DNA from 2 places in the Paenarthrobacter sp. CCNWLY172 genome. Region 1 is predicted to be linked to the other one. Evidence: predicted binding sites of a transcription regulator. Region 1 holds the regulator's gene; the other holds the start of a gene.
What was found. Region 1 encodes Rex, which represses fermentation and respiration genes when NADH is low (regulators of the CRP and FNR family bind a similar motif). Its sites were predicted from a motif close to CTTGTGAANNNNTTCACAAG; they were not measured.

Region 1 (10,532 bases):
CAACAGACAGGAACTTCTAGTTTGTAAGGAACTTTCGTGGGTTCAGTTATTAAGAAGCGCCGCAAGCGTATGGCCAAGAAGAAGCACCGCAAGCTGCTTCGCAAGACTCGCCACCAGCGCCGCAATAAGAAGTAGAGATACTTCACCAAGCGTGAATGCCCGTTGCCTCTCGAGGTGGCGGGCATTTTTGCGTCCCCGACGCTCTCTCACATCCCTCGGGTTTGGTGGGGTTCCTCTCTCAGGTCCCTCGGGTTTGGTGGGGTTCCTCTCTCAGGTCCCTCGGGAGAAACCCGAACTGACCGCGGGGTCCCGCCATGCTGATCCAAGAGCGCTCTTGATCTTCTGCGTGGCTGACGAAAAGTTGTCCGCCAAGTCATCCCTTCCGAATTTCAGGACCGTCCAGCCTGCTGCTTCGAACGCCTTGTCGCGTCGCCGATCGCTAAATATCTGTTCGCGCCCAAGGTGATGGCCGCCGTCGTACTGTATTGCTACCCGCCGGCCACGGAAGCCCAAGTCCGCGGACGGCGAAAAAGGATCGTTCGGGCGGAGTAGCACCTGCAACTCCGGTTCGGGGATACCGGCGTCCAACATTGCCAAGCGGAGCAGTGACTCGGGCGCGGAGTCGGAGCCAATACGCATGAGCTCCAATGCTTCTCGTGCCCTGACGACGCCCTGTAGATTGCGGTGCCTGCCCACCAGCCCGCGAAGTGCCTCCAGCGTGGTGAACGGTTTATCGCGTGCTTCGAAGTCCGGCCTGGGTCTGCGAATGAGCTCGTCACCCATGCAGACCAGGTCGGCGAGCGGAAGGCGTCTTGCAAGATCCAACCAGGTACGCGACCGAGTGCTGATCCGGATGCCCTGAACATTCTCGATCTCGTCGGCGGAGGCCACTACCGTGTGTCCGATTACGCCTTTGCGGCGGACGGACGGGAGATGCCTCGGCTTGCTGAGATGCAATTCATTGGAATCAGACAGCCACGGTGGAAGGCACACGCCATGTAGCCTCGCAGCCGTTACATGGGATATCCAGGCCCCTGGACTTGCGGCTGACAGTGACCTTGCAGCCGCCGATAGCTCAAAATCCCAATCCGATGGACGGTAAAGGCCCCGGCTCACCCCATCTATTCCTACACGATTCCACAGGTGCGATTGCTTCAGGCCTGCGGCCTCGGCCTCGTCAATGGTGAATGGTGCGTTGGTCAGTCGGGGCGGAAGGGGCCTGGCGTTCTGCATATCTGGCATTCTCGCCCAGAAACGCTTGAGTCATCGTAAGTTATCCACAGGCTCGTTGAGGCCATCGAGGGATGTGAGAGAGGGTTCGGGTCAAGCCCGAGGGATGTGAGAGAGGGCCCGGGTCAAGCCCGAGGGATGTGAGAGAGGGTCAGATGCGGGGGCCGCGGAACCTTGAGAAACCCCGCCACAGGCCGTAGACCGCCCCGCCAACCGTGGCGGCCTTGAGCCCAAGCGTTGCTGCGCGGCGACCGGAACGGAAGTCGTACACGGGCCAGTTGTTCTCGCGGGCGTGCCGGCGCAACCTGGCGTCCGGGTTGATCACCACGGGATGACCCACCATGGTGAGCAAAGGTATGTCGTTGGCGGAATCGCTGTACGCCCAGCAATGATCCAGATCCAGGCCCTCACGATCGGCGACGAGCTGAACTGCGACTGCCTTCGCCGGCCCGTGCAGGATGTCGCCCACAAGTTTCCCTGTGTACATGCCACCTTCCACTTCACCCACGGTGCCAAGGGCGCCGGTGAGTCCGAGCCTGGTGGAAATGACCGTGGCCACCTCGATGGGTGTAGCCGTGACGAGCCAGACCTTGCGTCCAACCCTGAGATGCTGTTCCGCGAGGGCCTTGGTCCCCGGCCAGATCCGCGACTCGATCATTTCGTCGTAGACCTCTTCACCCAGGGCCTTGATGTCATCCACAGTGATGCCGGCAGCAAGGGTAAGCGCGGAGTCGCGGACCGAGTGGACGTCTTCCATGTTCTCGCCGCGCATGACGAATTTGAACTGCTTCCAGGCGAAGCCGGCCGCTTGCGACAATGTGAAGGCCTTGCGTTCGTACATCTTGCGGGCCACATGGAAGAGGCTGGCGCCCTTCATCAAGGTGTTGTCGACGTCGAAGAAGGCGGCCTCGCCCGTGCGCTTCTGCACGTTGGCCTTCTGCACTATGGGCTTCTGCACCAAGGCATCTGCGACCACGGCGGCGTTCTTCTCCTCGGGCATGCCTTGAGTCTAGTCAATCGCCGCGGTCCGCGTTCGAGGGCGCACGGTGGCGTCACAGAAGGGCTCGGGATGTGAGAGAGGGTTGGCCGGAAGGGCTCGGGATGTGAGAGAGGGTTGGCCGGAAGGGCTCGGGATGCGAGAGAGGGTTAGCCGGAAGGGCTCGGGATGTGAGAGAGGGTTGGCCGGTACCTTTGAGATATGGCTATTCCCGACGTCGTTCTCCTCACCAAAGCTGACTGCCACCTGTGCACCGCGGCGCGTGCCGCCGTCGAGCGTGTCACTAAAAGTCTTGGCGTGCAGTGGAAGGAGCAGCTGATCGACGGCGACCCCCAACTGCAAGAGCGCTTCGCGGAAGAGATTCCCGTGGTGCTGGTGGACGGCGTCCAGCGAGATTTTTGGAAGATTGACGAGGAACGGCTCACCCGCACCCTGAAGAAGGTCCTGGAGGGCTGAGGGGTTACCCGTTGGTAATGGCTTTTGTTGAGTCCGCCCGGGGGTCATAGAGTGGAACAACAAAGCGACGCAATGGAGAATACCGTGACTGCGCTGGAACCGTCCCCGGAGGCTGCAACCGGGGACAACGAACCTGCCACAAAGCAGATCCCGCCCGCGGCCGTGGCCCGGATGACGCTCTATTTGCGCGCGCTCAACTCCCTGTTGGCCGAAGGCGTGGAGCGGGTTTCGTCCGAAGCATTGGCGGAAGCCTCAGGTGTCAGCTCGTCCACCCTGCGCAAGGATCTTTCCTATGTGGGCTCGTATGGGACGCGCGGTGTCGGCTATGAAGTCCAGTACTTGAGCCGCCACATTGCCGCCGCCCTGGGTCTGACCCATGACTGGAAAGTTGCCATCGTGGGCGCAGGTAACCTCGGCAAGGCCCTGGCCCGGTATGGCGGCTTTGAGTCCCGCGGCTTCGACGTTGTAGCCATCTTCGACGCCGACCCCATGGTGATCGGTAACGAAGTAGGGTGGCTTCGCGTCAGCGACTCCGCGGAGCTTGAGCGGGTCCTTGAACGGACCCACACCAACATGGTGGTGCTGGCCCTGCCCGCCACCGTAGCGCAGGCTGTATGCGACCGCGTGATTGCCGCCGGGATCCGGAGCATCCTCAGCTTCGCGCCGGTGCTGTTGCAGGTTCCTCCGCACGTGAACCTCCGCAAGGTGGACATGGCCACGGAACTCCAGATTTTGGCGTACCACGCACAACGGGCGCAGACACCGGGCCAGGCTGTTTAGCCTTCGCCGGGTCCGCGCCCGCGTTTGAAGCGTCTTGAACTCTGGGTGTTTAGCGGCCGTACGGGTTCTGGTACGGGTTGCCGAAGGGCTGCGCCTTGCGGAAGTACGGGGCCGACGCCGGCAGGTACAGCATGACGATCGCCGCGACTCCCAGCAGGATCACGATGAGCTGCAGGATGCCGTAGGTGGCACCGAACTGGAACAGGCCGGTGAGGCCCAGGACGGAGATGGCGGCGAAGACGGTGCCCAGGATCCGTGCCCAGTTCTTGCCCTTGCGGACGGGGAAAGCGACCAAGGCGTAGAGACCGAGGGCCAGAACAGCGCCTACGACGGCGCTGACGCCGATCACACCGCGCATGCCTTCCATGGACCCTTCGGGGAGGTCCGTACCCTGCTGGCTTGCCTGCTGGTTCATGGCGCTGATGAAGGCATCAGCACCAGTGGTGGCCAACAGAAGCGAGCTGATAGCGGAAAGAATGCCGGCGGCAACGATCATCCAGAAGGCGTAGTTAACCATGGGCGGCACAGCGGTGGGACCGGGCTGCTGGCTGGGCCAGTTGGTGTCCTGTCCGTACTGCGGAGCGCCGGGAGCCTGGCCGTACGGGGATGACTGCTGGCCGTACTGCGGCGCGGCGGGGCTTTGCTGGCCGTACTGCGGCGCGGCGGGGCTTTGCTGGCCGTACTGCGGCGCGGCGGGGCTCTGCTGGCCGTACTGCGGCGCGGCTGGCTGGGTGCCCGGCTGCTCGGGCTGGTTGGCATCGCCCGGGTTTGACGGCGGGTAGGGAGGGTTGCTCATGGCATTCCTTTGCTTGTTCGACTGCTGGTGCGGCCGCCGGGATCAGCAAAATGACCCTGCCCCCAGCGTGGTTCTGCTTCCACCGTACCTCCAGGGTCTGACCCTGCAGGTGATCCCACGCAGGTATTTCCGGCTCACGGCAAAAATCATCATGTTGGCTTACGCCTTCATGATGAAAGCCGCGGCAATCCGACAGGATTTACCGCGGCCTTCAGCCTGTATTGGCGCCGATAAGGCACGACGACGGCAGTTGCGTCAGCGCTAAGCGTGGCCCTTGACTGCCTTGAACCAAAGTTGGGAATTCGGAAGCCACATCAGGACTACGGCTACGGCGCTGACGAGGAAGCCGAACCAGTTGCTGCCAAGGCCCGTGCTGGAGCCGCCGGCACTGGCCGCACTGAAAATGGTGAGGAGCAAGGAGATGCCGGCCACGATGGTGAGGGCGAGGCGGGCCCACTCTTTGCCTTCCTTCATCTTCATCGCAAGGACTACCTGTGCCGCTGCCACCGCCAGGCTGAGGATGAGGATGATCAGCAGGATGGCTGCAACGCCAGGGGCGAAAGCGAAGAGGGCAATGATCGCGAAGAATCCGATCAGCCCGAACAGCAGGCCAAGGAGTCCGGAGATCACCCAGATGAAGTATGAAACCTTCAGCTCGGTGGGGAGGCCCTGGGTCTTGAACATTCCCGAGAATCCGCCCTGGGGCATGACGTCGTTGAAGTTGCGGGGCCCGTCAGTGGGCATCTCGAAGTGGAAACCAGGCTGCCCCGGGGCTGGCTGCCCCGGGCCAGGCTGCGGTGGGCCAGGCTGCGTGGGGCCGGGCTGTGAATATTGTCCCGGTTGCGACGGCGGCTGGTAACCCTGGGGTGGCTGGTAGCCCTGCGGAGGCTGGTAACCCGCAGGAGGAACATTGCCGGGCTGCGGAGGCTGGGAGCCGGGCTGCTGTGGCTGTGGTGCTTCGTCTGGGGTACTCATGGCATCACTGTAGACCGCAGGTTGAAGGTTGCATAGGAACTTCGGAGCCAACTCGCAGGTAAATACAGGCTGTTTGCCGAACAATTGCGGGGTGACTTCCGGATATGCGAAACGGCGCCCCCACACAGCCGGGGACTGTGGGTGGCGCCGTTGGGGTGAATCCGCGTCTGGAGAGAGGGCCTATGCGGCGGCCGGTGCGATGAAAGCGAGTTCCAGGTTGATGACAACCTTGTCGCTGACCAACACGCCACCGGCTTCGAGAACGGCATTCCAGGTGAGGCCGAAGTCCTTGCGGCTGATGGTGGTTTCGCCGGAAACGCCGGCGCGGGTGTTGCCGAAGGGATCCACTGCGACACCGTTGAATTCTGTTTCGATGGATACTTCCTTGGTCACGCCCTTGATTGTGAGATCGCCCACGAGGTCGAAGCTGTTGCCGTTGGCCTTGACGTGGCGGGACACGAACGTGATCTCCGGGAACTTCTCCACGTCGAAGAAGTCTTCGCCCTTGACGTGGCCATCGCGGTTGACGTCGCCGGAGTCGAAGCTGGCGGTCTGGATGGTGGCGGTGACCTTGGAGTCGGCCAGGGTTTCGCCAACTTCGAGGGAGGCTGAAGCGTCCTTGAACTGGCCGCGTACCTTGCTGATGCCTGCGTGGCGGACAGTGAAGCCGATCTCGCTGTGGGAAGCGTCGAGGGTCCAGGTGCCGGTGGTGACGGAAGCGGGGAGAGTCATCATGGTGTTGCTCCTATATCGATTGGTTGTTACTGCGTGCTTGCCGGGTCGAGCTCATTGCTTGAAGCGTCAACCGAGCTTCGTGTCCAGTATAAACATGCATATGCATCTTTTATTCCAACTCCGGGGAACATTTCGGAAAAACTTTGAGTTCTACTAGCGGTAGAAGATTTCGGATCGCCCCGCTTCTTTGAGAAACTGGTAAACATGCCCCAAGCAACTGTCCACCTGCTTCGCCATGGCGAGGTCCATAATCCCGACGGCGTCCTGTATGGTCGCCTGCCGGAATTCCACCTCTCCGAGCGTGGCCGGGAGATGGCCCGTATGCTGGCCGACCACTTTGTGGCACGTGTCGGCCAGGGGGCCAAGATCGTCCACTTGGTCGCCTCACCGCTGACCCGCGCCCAGGAAACGGCCATGCCCACTGCAGAGGCCCTGAACCTGGAAATCACCACCGAGCCCCGGATTATCGAGGCCGAGAACCACTTTGAGGGGCTCCACCCCACCAAGAGTGAATTCCTGAAGCCCAAGCACTGGCTGTACTTCCGCAATCCGCTGCGGCCATCCTGGGGCGAGCCGTACAAAGAGCAGGCGGCCCGGGTTCTGGCCGCCGTTGAAGACGCCCGTGCCAAGGCGGTTGAGTTGGGTGGCGACGGTGCCGAAGCCATCCTCGTGAGCCATCAGCTCCCCATCTGGTCAACCCGTTTGACGGCTGAAGGACGGCGGCTGGCACACGATCCCCGCAAGCGCGAATGCACGCTCACTTCCCTGACGTCCCTGACGCTGGACGGGAACGGCAAGATCGTGCGCGTTGAGTACACCGAACCTGCTGCCGTCCTGCTCCCCGGCGCGGCGAGCACCCCGGGGGCATAGAAGCATGGACAACAACCTCTCACGTCGCGGTGTACTGACTGCCGGTGGCGTCCTCCTCGCGGGACTGACCATGGGCCTGTCCGCGTGTGCCCAGGAAGATTCCCTCGCCAAGCAAGCCAAGGCAGGCGACAACAAGAACTACGTAGCCGGCGATGGTTCGGTGACAGAGTTCGCGAAGGCGGACCGTGCCGCCCCAGTGGCGCTCAAGGGCACCCTCTTTAACGGGGAGACGGTAAAGCCCGAGGACCTCAAGGGCAAAGTCACGGTCTTGAACTTCTGGTTTGCTGCCTGTGCACCTTGCCGCATCGAGGCGCCCCAGCTTGAAGCCCTGCACCAGGACTTCAAGGACCAGGGCGTCCAATTCTTCGGCGTCAACCTGCGCGACGAACAAGCCACCGCTGAGGCCTTCGACAAAACCTTCAACATCACCTACCCGAGCTTCAACGACAAGGACGGGGCTGTTCTCCTGTCCGTGTCCGGCATCGTTCCGCCGGGTGCGGTACCCACAACATTGGTCCTGGACAAGGATGGCAAGGTTGCCTCGCGCGTGCTCGGCGAGATCGAGAAGAGCACCCTGAAGGCCCTCATCACCTCCGCAGTGGCGGAGTAGCACCCATGAACAGTCCCTTCGCCGAGACGATCCTCAATGGATCGCTGCTGCTGGCTGTGCCGGTGGCGTTGCTGGCTGGGCTGGTCTCCTTCCTCTCGCCATGCGTGCTGCCACTGGTCCCCGGTTACCTTGGCTACGTCACGGGACTGACCGGCGTCGACCTCCAAAAGCAGCGGCGTGGCCGCATGCTGGCCGGAATCGGCCTGTTCGTCCTGGGCTTCTCGGTGATCTTTGTTCTTTTGGGCGGCGCCTTCGGGCAGTTGGGCACGTTGCTGACCGGCCCGCAGAACGCCTGGATTACGCAGTTGCTGGGCATCCTGGTGATCGTCATGGGCGTGGTGTTCATGGGCGGCTTCGGCTGGTTGCAGCGCGACGCGAAGATCCATGCCAAACCGCCGGCCGGCCTCTGGGGAGCACCGCTCCTGGGATTGACCTTTGGCCTGGGCTGGGCGCCCTGTATTGGTCCGACGTACTCCGCGGTACAGTTGCTGAGCCTGTCCGGTGGTTCCTCGGCAGCCAAGGGCGCGCTCCTGGCGTTCGTCTATAGCCTTGGGCTGGGTATCCCGTTCCTCCTGATTGCGCTGGCTGTCCGCCGGGGCATGGGAGTCATGTCCTTTTTCCGCAAGCACCGTCTGGCCATCCAGCGGATTGGCGGAGGCATCCTGATTTTGCTCGGCATCCTGATGGCCACCGGTGTGTGGGGAACCTGGGTGACCGAGTTGCAGTACTGGTTCCAAAACGATGTGAAGTTGCCAATCTGATGAGCGAGTCCGTGAAAGCCACAAAGAAGTCACCGTCCGCTGAAACCACCAGCGCAGCGGAAGGAAAACTCCAGCAGGCCAAGTCCGAGGCCGCACTTCCTGCCCTCGGTTTCAAGGGCATGCTCCGGTGGGCTTGGACCCAGCTGACCAGCATGCGCACAGCGTTGTTCCTGCTGCTCCTTCTCGCCGTCGGAGCGGTGCCTGGTTCCCTGTTCCCGCAGCGGCCGGCGAACCCTTCGGTGGTCACGCAGTACATCAAGGACAACCCGTCCTACGGTGAGATCCTGGACGCCCTTCAGATGTTCGACGTCTACTCCTCGGCCTGGTTCTCGGCCATCTACATCCTGCTCTTTATCTCGCTGATCGGCTGCGTCACCCCCCGCGCCATTGCCCATTACAAGGCCATGAAGTCCCAGCCGCCCCGTACTCCCAAGCGCCTTTCGCGCCTGCCGGAGTACGGCACCTTGGCGGTACCCGCCGACGCCGGGATCCCGGCGTCGAAGGCCATCAACGATGCCGCCGGGCTGCTGAAGAAGCGCGGCTACCGCGTGGAGGTCAGGGACGTCGACGGCGCCCTGCCGTCCTTGGGTGCCGAGCGCGGCTTCCTGAAGGAAGTGGGCAACCTGGTCTTCCACACCTCGCTGATCGGCGTCCTGGTGTCCGTGGCCATCGGCGGCCTGTTCGGGTACAGCGGCCAGCGCATCCTGGTGGAGGGTGACACGTTCGTCAACACCCTGGTGGGCTACGATCAGTTCACTCCGGGCACCAACTTCCAGAGCAGCGCGCTGCAGCCGTATTCGGTCCAATTGGACAAGTTCGAAGCCAAGTTCGACCGTGAATCCCCGGGCAAAGCAGGCCAGCCGATCGATTACACGGCCGAGGTATCCACCAAGGAAGGACCGGATTCACCGGTCAAGAAGGAAACCCTCAAGGTCAACGACCCCGTTTCCCTCGGTGGTACCAGCCTCTACCTGACCGGCAACGGCTACGCGCCCCTGGTCACCGTCCGGGACGGCGAAGGCAATGTTTCCTTCCAGGGTCCCGTCACGGCCAAGGTCCAGGGAGACAACTACTACTCGTCGGTGGTCATCAAGGTCCCCGACGCGAAGCCGGAACAGCTTGGCTTTGTGGGCTTCTTCCTTCCCACGGCGTTCGTCACCGAAGACGGCACCTCGTTCAGCGCTTCCCCGGAACTCTTTAACCCCCAGTTGAGCCTGAATTCCTTCTACGGAGACCTCGGCCTGGACAAGGGCGTGCCCCAGAACGTGTTCGAACTGGACGTCAAGGACTTGAAACCGCTCAATGCCCGCGACCTCGCGGCGGGGGGCATCACCCTGACCCCGGGCGCAACCGTCAACCTGCCCGAAGGCAAGGGCAGTATCACGTTCGACGGCGTGAAGAAGTACATCGGCGTGGACATCCACCACAACCCCGGACAGCTCTACGCACTGATCTTCGGCTTCCTCGCAGTCGGTGGCCTGGTCATGTCCCTCTATATCAACCGGCGCCGTGTCTGGGTCCGCACCGGAACCCACGCCGACGGCCGCACCATGGTGGAGTACGGCCTGCTGGCCCGCGGTGAAGATCACCGCCTGGCCGGCGAAGCCGCGGCACTCCGCGAGATCTTTGCCCGGGAATGGAACATCCCACAGACGCAGGACACCGCAACAACTACAGCAGGATCTTCCTCAACCTCGAAGGACCAGTAATGCCCGTCATCAACGAAACCCTGGGCCAGTACAGCGAGCTGTTCATGCTGTTGGCCGCCGGCACGTACACCGTGGCGTTCATCGCCTTTGCTTGGGACCTGGCCAAGAGCAGCAAGATGCTCCGCGCCGTGGACCTGAAGGCTGCGGCCAGCACTGCCGGCGAGAAGGTCACGGTTGCTGCCGGCCGCGTCGCGGGAGGCTTGGGAGGTCCCGACGCCGGTGGGCCGGCAGGCCGCGCTGAGCGTCCGACGTCGGGCCTCACCTTTGAGGGCGGCACCGCCGCCGGCGACATGAAATACGCCGGCGAACGCCGCGCACCTGCCCGTGTGGCCGTGGCCCTGACGGTATTGGGTGTCCTCATCCACGGCGCGGGTGTAGTGACCCGAGCCTTCGGTGCGGGCCGTGTGCCGTGGGGCAACATGTACGAGTTCCTCACCACCGGCGCCTTCGTTGCGGTAGCTGTCTTCCTGATCGTCCTCACCCGCCGGGATCTGCGCTTCCTGGGCACCTTTGTGATCGGGCTGGCTATCATCATGCTGGTGGCCGCATCTGCTGCTTTCTGGACCCCGGTGGGTCACCTGGTTCCGGCACTGCAGAGCTATTGGCTGATCAT
Region 2 (10,532 bases), on a different contig from region 1:
ATGTTCCTGCGCGCCCACGGCGGCTCCAAGACCATCGGCGAAGACGAGTTGGCCCGGCGGATCAGCAACGAACTCGAAGCAGTGCGGGCATAAATTTCCGGACCCGCCGCTTCTGGGTATTTCAAGACCTGTTATGCGGGCGCGAACGGCGGTAGATTCGGGGCCATGACGAACAATCTGAGCGTTGTGATTAATGCCGACGCGCAGCAGGTTTGGACAATGCTGCGTGAACCGTCGCTGGTGGCTCAATGGCACGGCTGGGAAGCCGACGATCTCACCGACGAAATCAAACAGATCTATTTCAACACCGACGTTGTGGAGGGGCCCGATCACACGAGCCTGACCGTCAATGGCGGCGATGTCTTTGAGCTCCACCCTGTCTCCGGCGGAACGGAAGTGAGGGTCACCAGGGCAGCGCTCGACCACAATTCCGAGTGGGCTGAATGGGACGAGGACATCACCCAGGGCTGGCTCACCTTCCTGCATCAGCTGCGCTTCGCCTTGGAACGTCACCCGCATGGGCACCGCCGGACGCACTTTATTTCGCTTCCAGGCAAGGGCGGGCCGGCGATTGAAAAGCTGGGACTCGGGGATTTGCCGCCCGTTGGGGAGGAGTATTCGCTCACCCTGGCAACGGGCGAGAAGATCTCCGGCAAGGTCTGGTTCAAGAGCCGGCATCAAGTTGGCCTCACCGTCCACAGCTACGCGGAGCACGGAGACGGCCTGTTGATCGTTGCGGAACAGCTGCCGATTCCGGAGAAAAGGCCCGACGGCGGCTCCATGGTGATCGCCTCCACTTACGATCTGGGGGCCCACACCTTGGCGGACATCCGCTCGTCGTGGGACAACTGGAAATCTGAGAACTACGGCTCGTAGGGTTTCCTCCGCGGGTTACTTCGGGTAAAGCTGGCACACTTGGTAGCGTGCCAGCTTCCGTTTCTGCTTCCGCGTCTGTGTCTTCTCCTACTCCCGGCCAGCCTGACTTGCCAGGGTTGTCCTCCCGGCAATCCGGGTTCTCCTTTTCGGTGGGCCAGCGCCTGACTGAAACGTGTTCGCCGTCGGACGCCCAAGTGAATGCCAACGGCGGAGCTTTCCTGGGCCGCACCGGAACCATCACCACACCGCACGGAACCATCCAGACGCCCGCGTTCATCGCCGTCGGGACCAAAGCCACCGTGAAAGCAGTACTGCCCGAGTCCATCGCCGACCTCGGTGCGCAGGCTGTGCTGGCCAACGCATACCACCTGTACCTGCAGCCGGGGCCGGAGATCCTCGACGCCGCCGGTGGGCTGGGCGCGTTCATGAACTGGTCCGGGCCGACCTTCACCGACTCCGGAGGATTCCAGGTGATGAGCCTGGGCTCTGGGTTCAAGAAGGTCATCGACATGAAGAACGTCGATTCGTCCGGACCCGACGACGCCGTGGCACCGGGCAAGGAACGGCTGGCGCACATTGACGATGACGGCGTCTGGTTCAAATCGCACCTCAACGGCGACAGGCACCGCTTCTCCCCCGAGATTTCCATGCAGGTCCAGCACCAGATCGGCGCGGACATCATGTTCGCCTTCGACGAGCTCACCACGCTGCAGAACTCGCGGGCCTACCAGGAGGAGTCCCTGGAGCGGACCCGGCTGTGGGCGCTGCGGTGCTTGGAGGAGCACGCTTCCTTGACTTCTTCCCGCGTGGGCAAGCCCTATCAAGCCTTGTTCGGCGTGATCCAGGGTGCGCAGTATGAGGACCTTCGCCGCAAGGCGTGCCGGGACCTCGGTGCCATGCCCTTTGATGGGTACGGGATCGGCGGGGCGCTGGAGAAGGAAAACCTGGGCACGATTGTGCGCTGGTGCAACGAGGAATTGCCCGAGAACAAGCCGCGGCACCTTCTGGGCATCTCCGAGCCGGACGACATCTTCACTGCCATCGAGAACGGCGCCGACACCTTCGATTGCGTCTCCCCCACCCGCGTGGCCCGAAATTCGGCGTTCTACACACCGTTCGGCCGGTTCAACCTGTCCGGGGCCCGCTATAAAACCGATTTCGGGCCGTTGCAGGACGGCTGCGACTGCTACACGTGCGTGAACTACTCGCGCGCGTACATCCACCACCTGTTCAAGGCCAAGGAAATGCTCTCGGCAACGCTCATCTCCATCCACAACGAGCGCTTCGTGGTGAAGATGGTGGACGACGCCCGCTTGGCCATCGAATCCGGGGATTTCTTTGAGTTCAAGGCGGAGACCCTGGGCCGGTACTACTCGTAGGCGTCGAGTTCGCCGGAAGCGTGCGTGGGCGTGCGGAAACTTCCGGCGAACTCACACGGTTCCGGCGAACTCGGCCCGAGCCTAGGCTGCCGTTACCCCGTAGCTTGGCTCGCGCTTCTTGATCCACCCGACAACCAGCACGGTGACGGGCACGAACAGGAACTCCACGGCCGTCTTGTAGACGAAGCCAACCAGGGCGTAGTTCAGGAACGAGCCAAAGTCCGTGATGCCGATGACCGATGCTGCGATGCTGCAGAAGATCAGGGTGTCCACGAATTCGCCCACCACGGACGAGCCCATCAGGCGTGCCCACAGGGACTTCTCGCCGGTGCGGGCCTTCATCTTCACCAGGATCCAGGAGTTGATGGTCTGTCCGGCAAGGAAGGCAAGGAGCGATCCAAGGACGATCAGCGGCACGGGTCCGAGGGCGCCTTCGAGGGCTGCTTGCTTGCCGATGCTGTACTCGTCATTGAAACCGGGCAGCACGATGATGATCCAGTAGCAGAGAGAGGCAAAGACCGAGAGGGCAAACGAGGTGATGATGGCCTTGCGCGCCACCTTGAAGCCGTACACCTCGCTCATCACATCACCCAGGATGTAGGCGATGGGGAACAGGAAGAACCCGCCGTCAGTCAGGATTGGCCCGAGCGCGACGCCCTTGGAAGCGCCGATGTTGGACAGGATCAGCACCACGGCCATGATGGCCAGCATGATGCCGAAATACGGGGAGCCTATTGAAGCAAAGCGTGGGGCGGGCTTGCTCAAGGTACTGGAGCCTGAGGGCGAGGGCATGGGTCATCCATTTCGTAGTGGTTCGCGCAGGCTCCTTCGTTCAGGGCGCCCCGCTGTATTAGCACTGTGGTTGGTGGGGCATGTGGCCCGGCACCGGTTCCATTCTCCCACTCCTCCACCCCAACGCTCACTCACATCCCTCGGGCTTGAACCCAACGCTCTCCCACATCCCTCGGGCTTGAACCCAACGCTCTCCCACATCCCACGGGCTTGAACCCAACGCTCACTCACACCCCCTTTTGAACGCGTTCAGAAATATGCCATACTCAGTCTTGAACACGTTCAAAATACGTCCCAGGGAGCGGCACCATGGCAGCAAAGAGTGAGCAGACCCGCCAATTAGTGGCCGAGGTCGCGCTGAAAATGTTCCGCGAGGTTGGCTTTGAGAAGACCACCATGCGAGCCATTGCCCAGGAGGCCGGGGTCTCCGTCGGCAATGCCTACTACTATTTCGCATCCAAGGACGAGCTCGTCCAGGAGCTTTACGTTCAAGTGCAGGATGAACACGCCGTGGTCGCGGCGCAGGCCTTGGAAGGAGTCCAAGATCTCGCGGGCCGCCTGAAGGCAGTGCTGCACACCGGCATCGACGTCATGGCGCCGTACCACCAGTTTGGTTCCGACTTCATCGCGACGGCGATCCGGCCGTCGTCGCCCGTCAATCCGTTCGGCGAGGCGTCCACCGCCGCACGGGAGGCTTCGCTCGCAATCTTCCGGTCCGCCGTCGAGGGCTCCTCCCCCGCCGTCGCGAAGAAGCTGCGCGGCGATCTGCCCGAGCTGCTGTGGCTGGCGTACATGGGAGTCGCGCTGTTCTGGGTTTACGACACCTCCGAGAACCAGCGCCGCACACGCAAGCTGATCGACGGCGCCGCCCCGCTGGTGGCGCGCGGCTTGTCGCTGGCGAAGGTTCCGGGCGTCAGCAAGGTGTTCGATGACGTTCTGGGACTCGTGCGCAACGTCAAGGAAGATTCGTGATGCGGCGGACAGTAGTCATCGCCGGCGCTACTGGCTTCATTGGCAGCTACTTCCAGCGGCGGTTCCTTCAAAAGGGCTGGCAGGTCCGGACCGTTGGGCGGGACGCTTCGGCTGACGCGCAATGGCACGACGACGGCGCCATCACCAAAGTGCTGGACGGTGCCGAACTGCTGGTGAACCTCGCCGGACGATCCGTGAATTGCCGTTATGACGAGCGGCACAGGAGGGAGATCCTGGACTCCCGGGTTCTCACAACAAGTGCCTTGGGCCGGGCCGTTGCTGCATGCGCCGAACCGCCCAGGACGTGGATCAACTCCAGCACCGGAACCATCTACCGGCACGCGGAAGATCACCCGCAGTCGGAGGTTTCGGGTGAATTGGGCAGCGGGTTCTCCGTGGACGTGGCCCGTGCATGGGAAGACGAGTTGGCGGCTGCCGTTGTCCCCGGCACCCGCAAAGTGCCGCTCCGCATCGCGATTGTCCTGGGGGCGGGCGGCGTCTTGAGTCCCCTCCGGAACCTCGCCCGCCTCGGTTTGGGTGGGCACATGGGTCCGGGCACGCAGAAGTTCAGCTGGATCCATGTGGAGGACCTGTTCAGGACGGTGCTGTTCGTCCACGATCACGGAGAGCTGAGCGGTCCGGTGAACGCGGCGACGCCCCACCCAGTGGACAACCGGGAGCTCATGGCCATGGTTCGGCGAAGCATGGGTGTCCCCTTTGGCATCCCGACACCCGCATGGCTGCTCGAGGCCGGCGCCGTCCTCATTCGGACACAGACCGAGCTGGTCCTCAAGAGCCGATGGGTAGAACCCCGGAAGTTGCTCGACGCGGGGTTCGCGTTTGAGTATCCCTCGCTGGCTGGCGCCCTCAACCAGATCGCCAACGCGCACCCCAAACCCTCTCTCACATAACCGCACCTTCAAGCGAACCGTCTCTCACATCCCCGCCCCTTCAGGCGAACCGTCTCTCACATCCCCCGGAGGTATTCATGAGTCAGGAACCCTGGTCAGACAAGGAGGAATTCGCGCTGGCGACGCGGAGCCCGTCGGGAGGCTGGCGATACGGACCTAAGGACCGGGTGGTGCTCGGCGGCAAAGGACTGGCAGTTGGCATCGCCGTAGCGCATCTGACTTTCTGCGTTCTCGTCAGCATCCAAGCACCTGAGTGGTGGATCATCTTTTTCATTTACAGCTTGCTCCCCGCCTGGGCAGTTGGTGCTGCCGTGGGATCGCTCCTTGGGCTGGCGCTGCGTCGCATTCGGAGCCAGTGGGTTCACGTGGCCGCGTTCTTCTCCGTCGGACTACTCATGTGCGCACCGCTTGGCGGACTCTCGGCAACCGGTCCGTTGCTGCTCTCGTTGTCCATCGCCCTCGCCGCCGGCGTTGGTCGCATAGCCATCTGGAAGCTGGTACGAATCAATCCCTCTCTCACATGATGGCCTCTTCAGCCGGACGCTTGCTCACATAATCGCCCCTTCAGCCGGACGCTCCTTCACTATCCAGATGGAAAACCGTGAGCCAGGCACCATGGAGTGACGAGGATAAGCACTCTTTGGCGACGCGGAGCCCGTCGGGAGGCTGGCGATACGGATCCAAGGGCCGGGTGGTACCCAGCGGCAATGGACTGACTGTGAGTTCGCCGTAGCGTACGTGACATTTTGCGCCTCATGGGCATCCAAGCACCAGGATGGGCCGTCATCTTTTCTTCGCTAACGTCTGCTCCTGGTCTCGGCCACGCGGGCTCGCTCACCATGGAGTTTGCCCCTGACTCATCGAAGACTTGGGTCACGCCCAAGACCAACGCCAGCCAAACCCGAGGGAAGTGAAAGAGCGTCCGTCGGAAACCCGAGGGAAGTGAAAGAGCGTCCGTCGGAAACCCGAGGGATGTGAGCGAGCGTGCGTCCGGACGCGCCAGCTAACGCTTCGCCCCGCCGTCCGGTCCCAACCGCCCTCCGGTCCCGACCGCCGTCGAACCTCACCCGGCACCCGTGATACCAGCCGTACCGGCCGAAACCTAAGGAAGTGTTAGGAAATGCCCTGCCAGCTATGGCTGTGCCGTGCATCACCCATAGCTTGGAACATGTCCTCTTCACCCCGGAGGGCCTTTCTTAGTCGACGAAGAGCCATGCGCAAGGACGCCATGAGCACCAGCTTCATGGACAGAACGAACTCATGCAAGACACGGCTGCCGTATCAGGCGCCGTCCAGGAAGGTTCATTGATGAGCACCCAACAAGCTGCACCTCTGAGCGAAGCCGCCCAGACACGTAAGGCCGTGAGCAACATCCTCAAAGGCTCCGCGGGCAACCTCGTGGAGTGGTTCGACCTCTACGTTTATACGGTTTTCGCGGCGTATTTCCAGTCGCACTTCTTCAACTCCTCGGACGACCTGCAGGCAGGCCTTGAGGCGATGGCTGTCTTCTCGACGTCGTTCCTCATGCGTCCCATCGGCAGTTGGTTCTTCGGCCGCTATGCCGACCGGAAGGGCCGCAAGGCTGCCCTGACACTCAGTGTGACGCTGATGTCGGCCGGTTCCTTCGCCATCGCGATCCTGCCAACACAAGACGTGATCGGCCTCTGGGCCCTGATCCTGCTGGTGTTCATCCGCGTCGTGCAGGGCTTCTCTGTCGGTGGCGAATACGGCACCAGCGCCACGTACATGTCCGAGGCAGCGACGGCCAAGCGCCGCGGTTTCTTCTCCAGCTTCCAGTACGTGACGCTTATTGGTGGGCAGATGCTTGCCCTCTTGGTGCTCGTGATCCTGCAGAACACCATGAGCAAAGAAGACCTGACCGCGTGGGGCTGGCGTATTCCGTTTGCCATAGGCGGTGTGGCTGCCCTGGTTGTTCTCTGGCTCCGCCGTTCCATGGAAGAAACCCTTTCGGCCGATCAGCTCCGCGCCGCCCACGTCAAGGTTGAGGGTGAAGCCCAGCCAGGCACCATGAAGCTGCTCTTCACCAAGCACTGGAAGCCGCTGCTCATCTGCATCGGCATCACCCTGGGCGGTACCGTGGCGTTCTACACGTACACCAACTTCATCCTGAAGTTCATGAACGATACGTCCGGCATCGCGAAGACAGATACCTCCGTCATCAACTTCTGGGCTCTGTTCATCTTCATGCTGCTGCAGCCGGTGTACGGCCTGATCTCGGACAAGGTTGGCCGCAAGCCCTTGCTGATCTGGTTCGGCGTGACCGGTGTGCTCTTCACGTGGCCGCTGCTCTCCACCCTGTCCGGCACCAAGGATCCGTTCATGGCGTTCCTGCTGATGCTCGGCGGCCTGCTGATGGTTGGCGGCTACACGTCCATCAACGCGCTGGTGAAGGCTGAACTGTTCCCGGCATCGATCCGTGCGCTCGGTGTGGGACTCGGTTACGCGATTGCCAACTCGCTGTTCGGCGGCACGGTTCCGTTGATCGGTGCGGCGCTGCAGAAGTCGGATCAGGTGGACTTGTTCTTCACCTACGTCACGGCAGCCATTTTCATCTCGCTCCTGGTGTACATCTTCGCGTTGAAGAACAAGAAGGCCACTCACCTGGATGCCGAGCAAGGCAACGCTTTTGTGGCTAAGGGCACTGCGAAGGACGACGACGACAAGAAGGACCTCGTCAACGCCTGACCTGGCCGCTTTGTGAGGCCCGCTCTGCCCCCTTTGGACACTCCGAAGGGCGCAGAGCGGGCCTCACAACGTTAAGCTCTAGTAGCGGACCAGAACCAGCGGACCAGGACCAGCGAACCAGGACCAGCGAACCAGCCCGCAGTAACCCAGCCGAGCAAGACAAAGGACCCTGACAGTGCAAGTGCTCATCGTCGAGGATGACGACGCCATGGCGTCGGCCTTGAGCGCTGCCGTCGCCTCTGCCGGCCACAAGCACACCAGGGTATCCCGTGGCGAGGATGCACTCCTGGCTCATCGGCAGCACGAAGTGATCCTGCTGGACCTCGGCCTCCCGGACCTGGATGGCTTGGACGTCCTGCGGAAACTCCGCCAAGTAACCCAGATTCCCATCCTGATCCTGACAGCACGCGACGACGAGCGCAGCGTGGTGCTGGGTCTTCGGTCCGGGGCGGATGACTACCTGGTCAAGCCCGTGAAGCTCGTGGAGCTGCTCGCCAGAATCGAAGCGGTCACCAGGCGCACCAATCGCTCAGGCCAGGAAACCCCGCACACCATAGTCCTCGGAGAGCTGGAGGTGGACCTCCACCGTCGCGTGGCATCCGTGGGCCAAAGGCACCTCGCCCTCACCGCAACCGAGTTCGACCTCCTCAGCCTCTTGGCCAGGAATGCAGGCTCCGTGGTCACCCGGGAACAGATCCTGGACGCACTCTGGGGAGATGCTTTCCTGGCCCACTCCCGGTCCTTGGACGTGCACCTGACAGGCCTCAGATCCAAGCTCCAACTTCCCGGATTCATCATCAACGTCCGGGGCGTCGGCTACCGCGTAGAGCAACCGTGAAAGTCCGCGTCCTCGGCATCCTGAGCCTGCTGATGGTGATCATTGTGGTGACGGTATCCAGCGTGATCCTGACCTCTGCCAGCCGGGAACTCACCCAGGAACTGCAGATCAACCGCGTCGCAGCCCTCAACCGCTTCGCGCAACTGGCCAGTGACGCCGTGGAGGACAACAACACAACCCAACTTCAGCGGGAAATGGACCTCTATTCCGAGCTTTATGGCGAGGGAATCCTGATCCGGCTCCAGCAGGAGACCCTCCGCTCCGGCGGTCTCAGCGAAGACCATTCAGAGGTCGAGGACGCCCTCAGCCGGGCAAGCCTCAACCTCAGCGACACCACGCTGAACCCGGTCCGCGCTTTCGGTACCGGCAACGACTTCATCTCCAGGTCCTTCGGGACAGCCAGCCAGGTACTCGGAGAGGTGGTCCTTGAAGTCGACCTCGACGCAGCCCGGCAGAAGTTACGGGAGCGGTGGCTCGTCGTCGTACTTGCCGCGGTGGCGTTGGGCGTGCTGCTGCTCGTAGCGGCATCGCGCATCACGGGATGGGTTTTGCGCCCGGTCCATCGCCTCAGCAAGGCAGTCCACGAGCTCGAAGCGACGGGAAGAACCAGCCAGCTCCCCGAAGCCGGGCCGCCTGAGCTCCGGGAACTGAGCCGATCCTTCACCGCCATGGCGGATACGGTGACCGAGAGCATGGAGTCGCAGCGCCGGCTCATCGCTGATACTTCGCACCAACTGCGCAACCCCGTAGGGGCGCTGCGGTTGAGGATCGACCTGCTGCAGCTCGCCTTGCGTTCGGTGCCCGAAAAAGAAGCGGCGGCCGGCGTCGTGGCGGAACTTGAGCGGGTGGAAGAGATGCTCGACGGCGTGCTGAAGCTCGCGACGGCGGAACACCGCGCCTTTGAGGGGTCTGCCCGGGCTGAAAAAGCACCGGAACACCAGCGGTTGGCCGTCATCGACCCGTACCCGATTCTGCAAGGCGAGGTTGAACGGGCGACGCCGGCCGCTCACCGTGCCGGTTCAGAGCTCACCTTGGAGGGCCCTGGGTCAGAAAGCCCGATCGTCTGCGACCCCGATGAACTCGCGCACATGGTGGGCGAACTCCTCGCCAACGCCATCAAATACGCGCCGGGGGCCACCATCACGGTGGCGACCCGGCAGACGCAAGGAGGCACCGCCGTCGTGATTTCCGACGACGGCCCGGGCCTCCCGGCCGAACAGCTCGCCGCATCCACCACCAGGTTCTGGCGGGCTCCGCAACACAGCAGGATCCCCGGCAACGGGCTGGGGATGACCATCGTGGAGCGGCTTGCAGAAGCAAATGGCGCGAGGCTGGTCCTGGAGGCCCGCGAGCCCCATGGCCTGGCGGCACGCCTCGAGTTCGTGAAACCGGAGGAGGACACGCATGCCTGAACCCCTCAAAGTCTCGCGGCGGAGTGTCTTCCAGACAGCCGTGGCGCTTGGCTTGGGCGGCAGTCTGCTCGCTTCAACAGCAGGCTGCACCACAGAGGAACGCCCTCAGGAAATCACCGTTGCCGGCGGCGAATCGGGCGGCTTCTACCTTGAGTTCGCCAGCCTGCTCGCCGACTTGCTGGAGCGTGAAGGGGTCGCTGGGAGGTCAGTTGCATTGACCACCGGCGGAAGCCTCGAGAACATTCAGCGGGTCTTATCCGGCGAGGCGACGCTCGCCGTCGCGCTGGCCGACGCAGCCGCCCAGGCAGCTCCCGGACGGGGTGAAAGCCAGTTGGTGGCCTTGGGAAAGGTGTACCAGAACTACGTCCACTGCATCGTTCGGGAAGACAGCGGAATCCGAACCTTCGCTGACCTCGCCGGGAAGACTGCGGGCGTGGGTGAGGTGGGCTCGGGAACCACCCTCACGGCCGGGCGCATCATTGCTGCCGCCGGGCTGTCTCCTGAAACGGCCGGGCCGGAACGGGCACTGAAGCAAGCCAACTTTGGGTTGAACCAAGCCCTGGCCGCCTTGCGGGAGGGTTCCCTTGACGTGATGATCCAGTCCGGCGGTGTTCCGACGGCGCCCATCGCTGCTGCAGCCCAGGAA

Region 2: a site for Rex is predicted at 3,284-3,303, ahead of WBN73_RS12995 (queuosine precursor transporter). Genes of this name have one in related genera too.

Annotation. Positions count from the first base shown of each region.
Region 1 is NZ_JBBEGB010000001.1:108,784-119,315, forward strand. It holds gene WBN73_RS00470 (30S ribosomal protein bS22) at 37-135, shown strand; gene WBN73_RS00475 (endonuclease domain-containing protein) at 271-891, opposite strand; gene WBN73_RS00480 (HAD family hydrolase) at 1,382-2,230, opposite strand; gene WBN73_RS00485 (glutaredoxin family protein) at 2,429-2,683, shown strand; gene WBN73_RS00490 (redox-sensing transcriptional repressor Rex) at 2,756-3,463, shown strand; gene WBN73_RS00495 (hypothetical protein) at 3,513-4,259, opposite strand; gene WBN73_RS00500 (hypothetical protein) at 4,521-5,234, opposite strand; gene WBN73_RS00505 (YceI family protein) at 5,415-5,966, opposite strand; gene WBN73_RS00510 (histidine phosphatase family protein) at 6,174-6,839, shown strand; gene WBN73_RS00515 (TlpA family protein disulfide reductase) at 6,844-7,449, shown strand; gene WBN73_RS00520 (cytochrome c biogenesis CcdA family protein) at 7,455-8,210, shown strand; gene resB (cytochrome c biogenesis protein ResB) at 8,210-9,919, shown strand; gene ccsB (c-type cytochrome biogenesis protein CcsB) at 9,919-10,532, shown strand, end outside.
Region 2 is NZ_JBBEGB010000007.1:183,944-194,475, forward strand. It holds gene WBN73_RS12980 (DUF6707 family protein) at 1-93, shown strand, start outside; gene WBN73_RS12985 (SRPBCC family protein) at 166-876, shown strand; gene tgt (tRNA guanosine(34) transglycosylase Tgt) at 984-2,255, shown strand; gene WBN73_RS12995 (queuosine precursor transporter) at 2,337-3,047, opposite strand; gene WBN73_RS13000 (TetR/AcrR family transcriptional regulator) at 3,357-4,019, shown strand; gene WBN73_RS13005 (TIGR01777 family oxidoreductase) at 4,016-4,930, shown strand; gene WBN73_RS13010 (hypothetical protein) at 5,008-5,454, shown strand; gene WBN73_RS13015 (MFS transporter) at 6,239-7,636, shown strand; gene WBN73_RS13020 (response regulator transcription factor) at 7,812-8,474, shown strand; gene WBN73_RS13025 (sensor histidine kinase) at 8,471-9,886, shown strand; gene WBN73_RS13030 (TAXI family TRAP transporter solute-binding subunit) at 9,879-10,532, shown strand, end outside.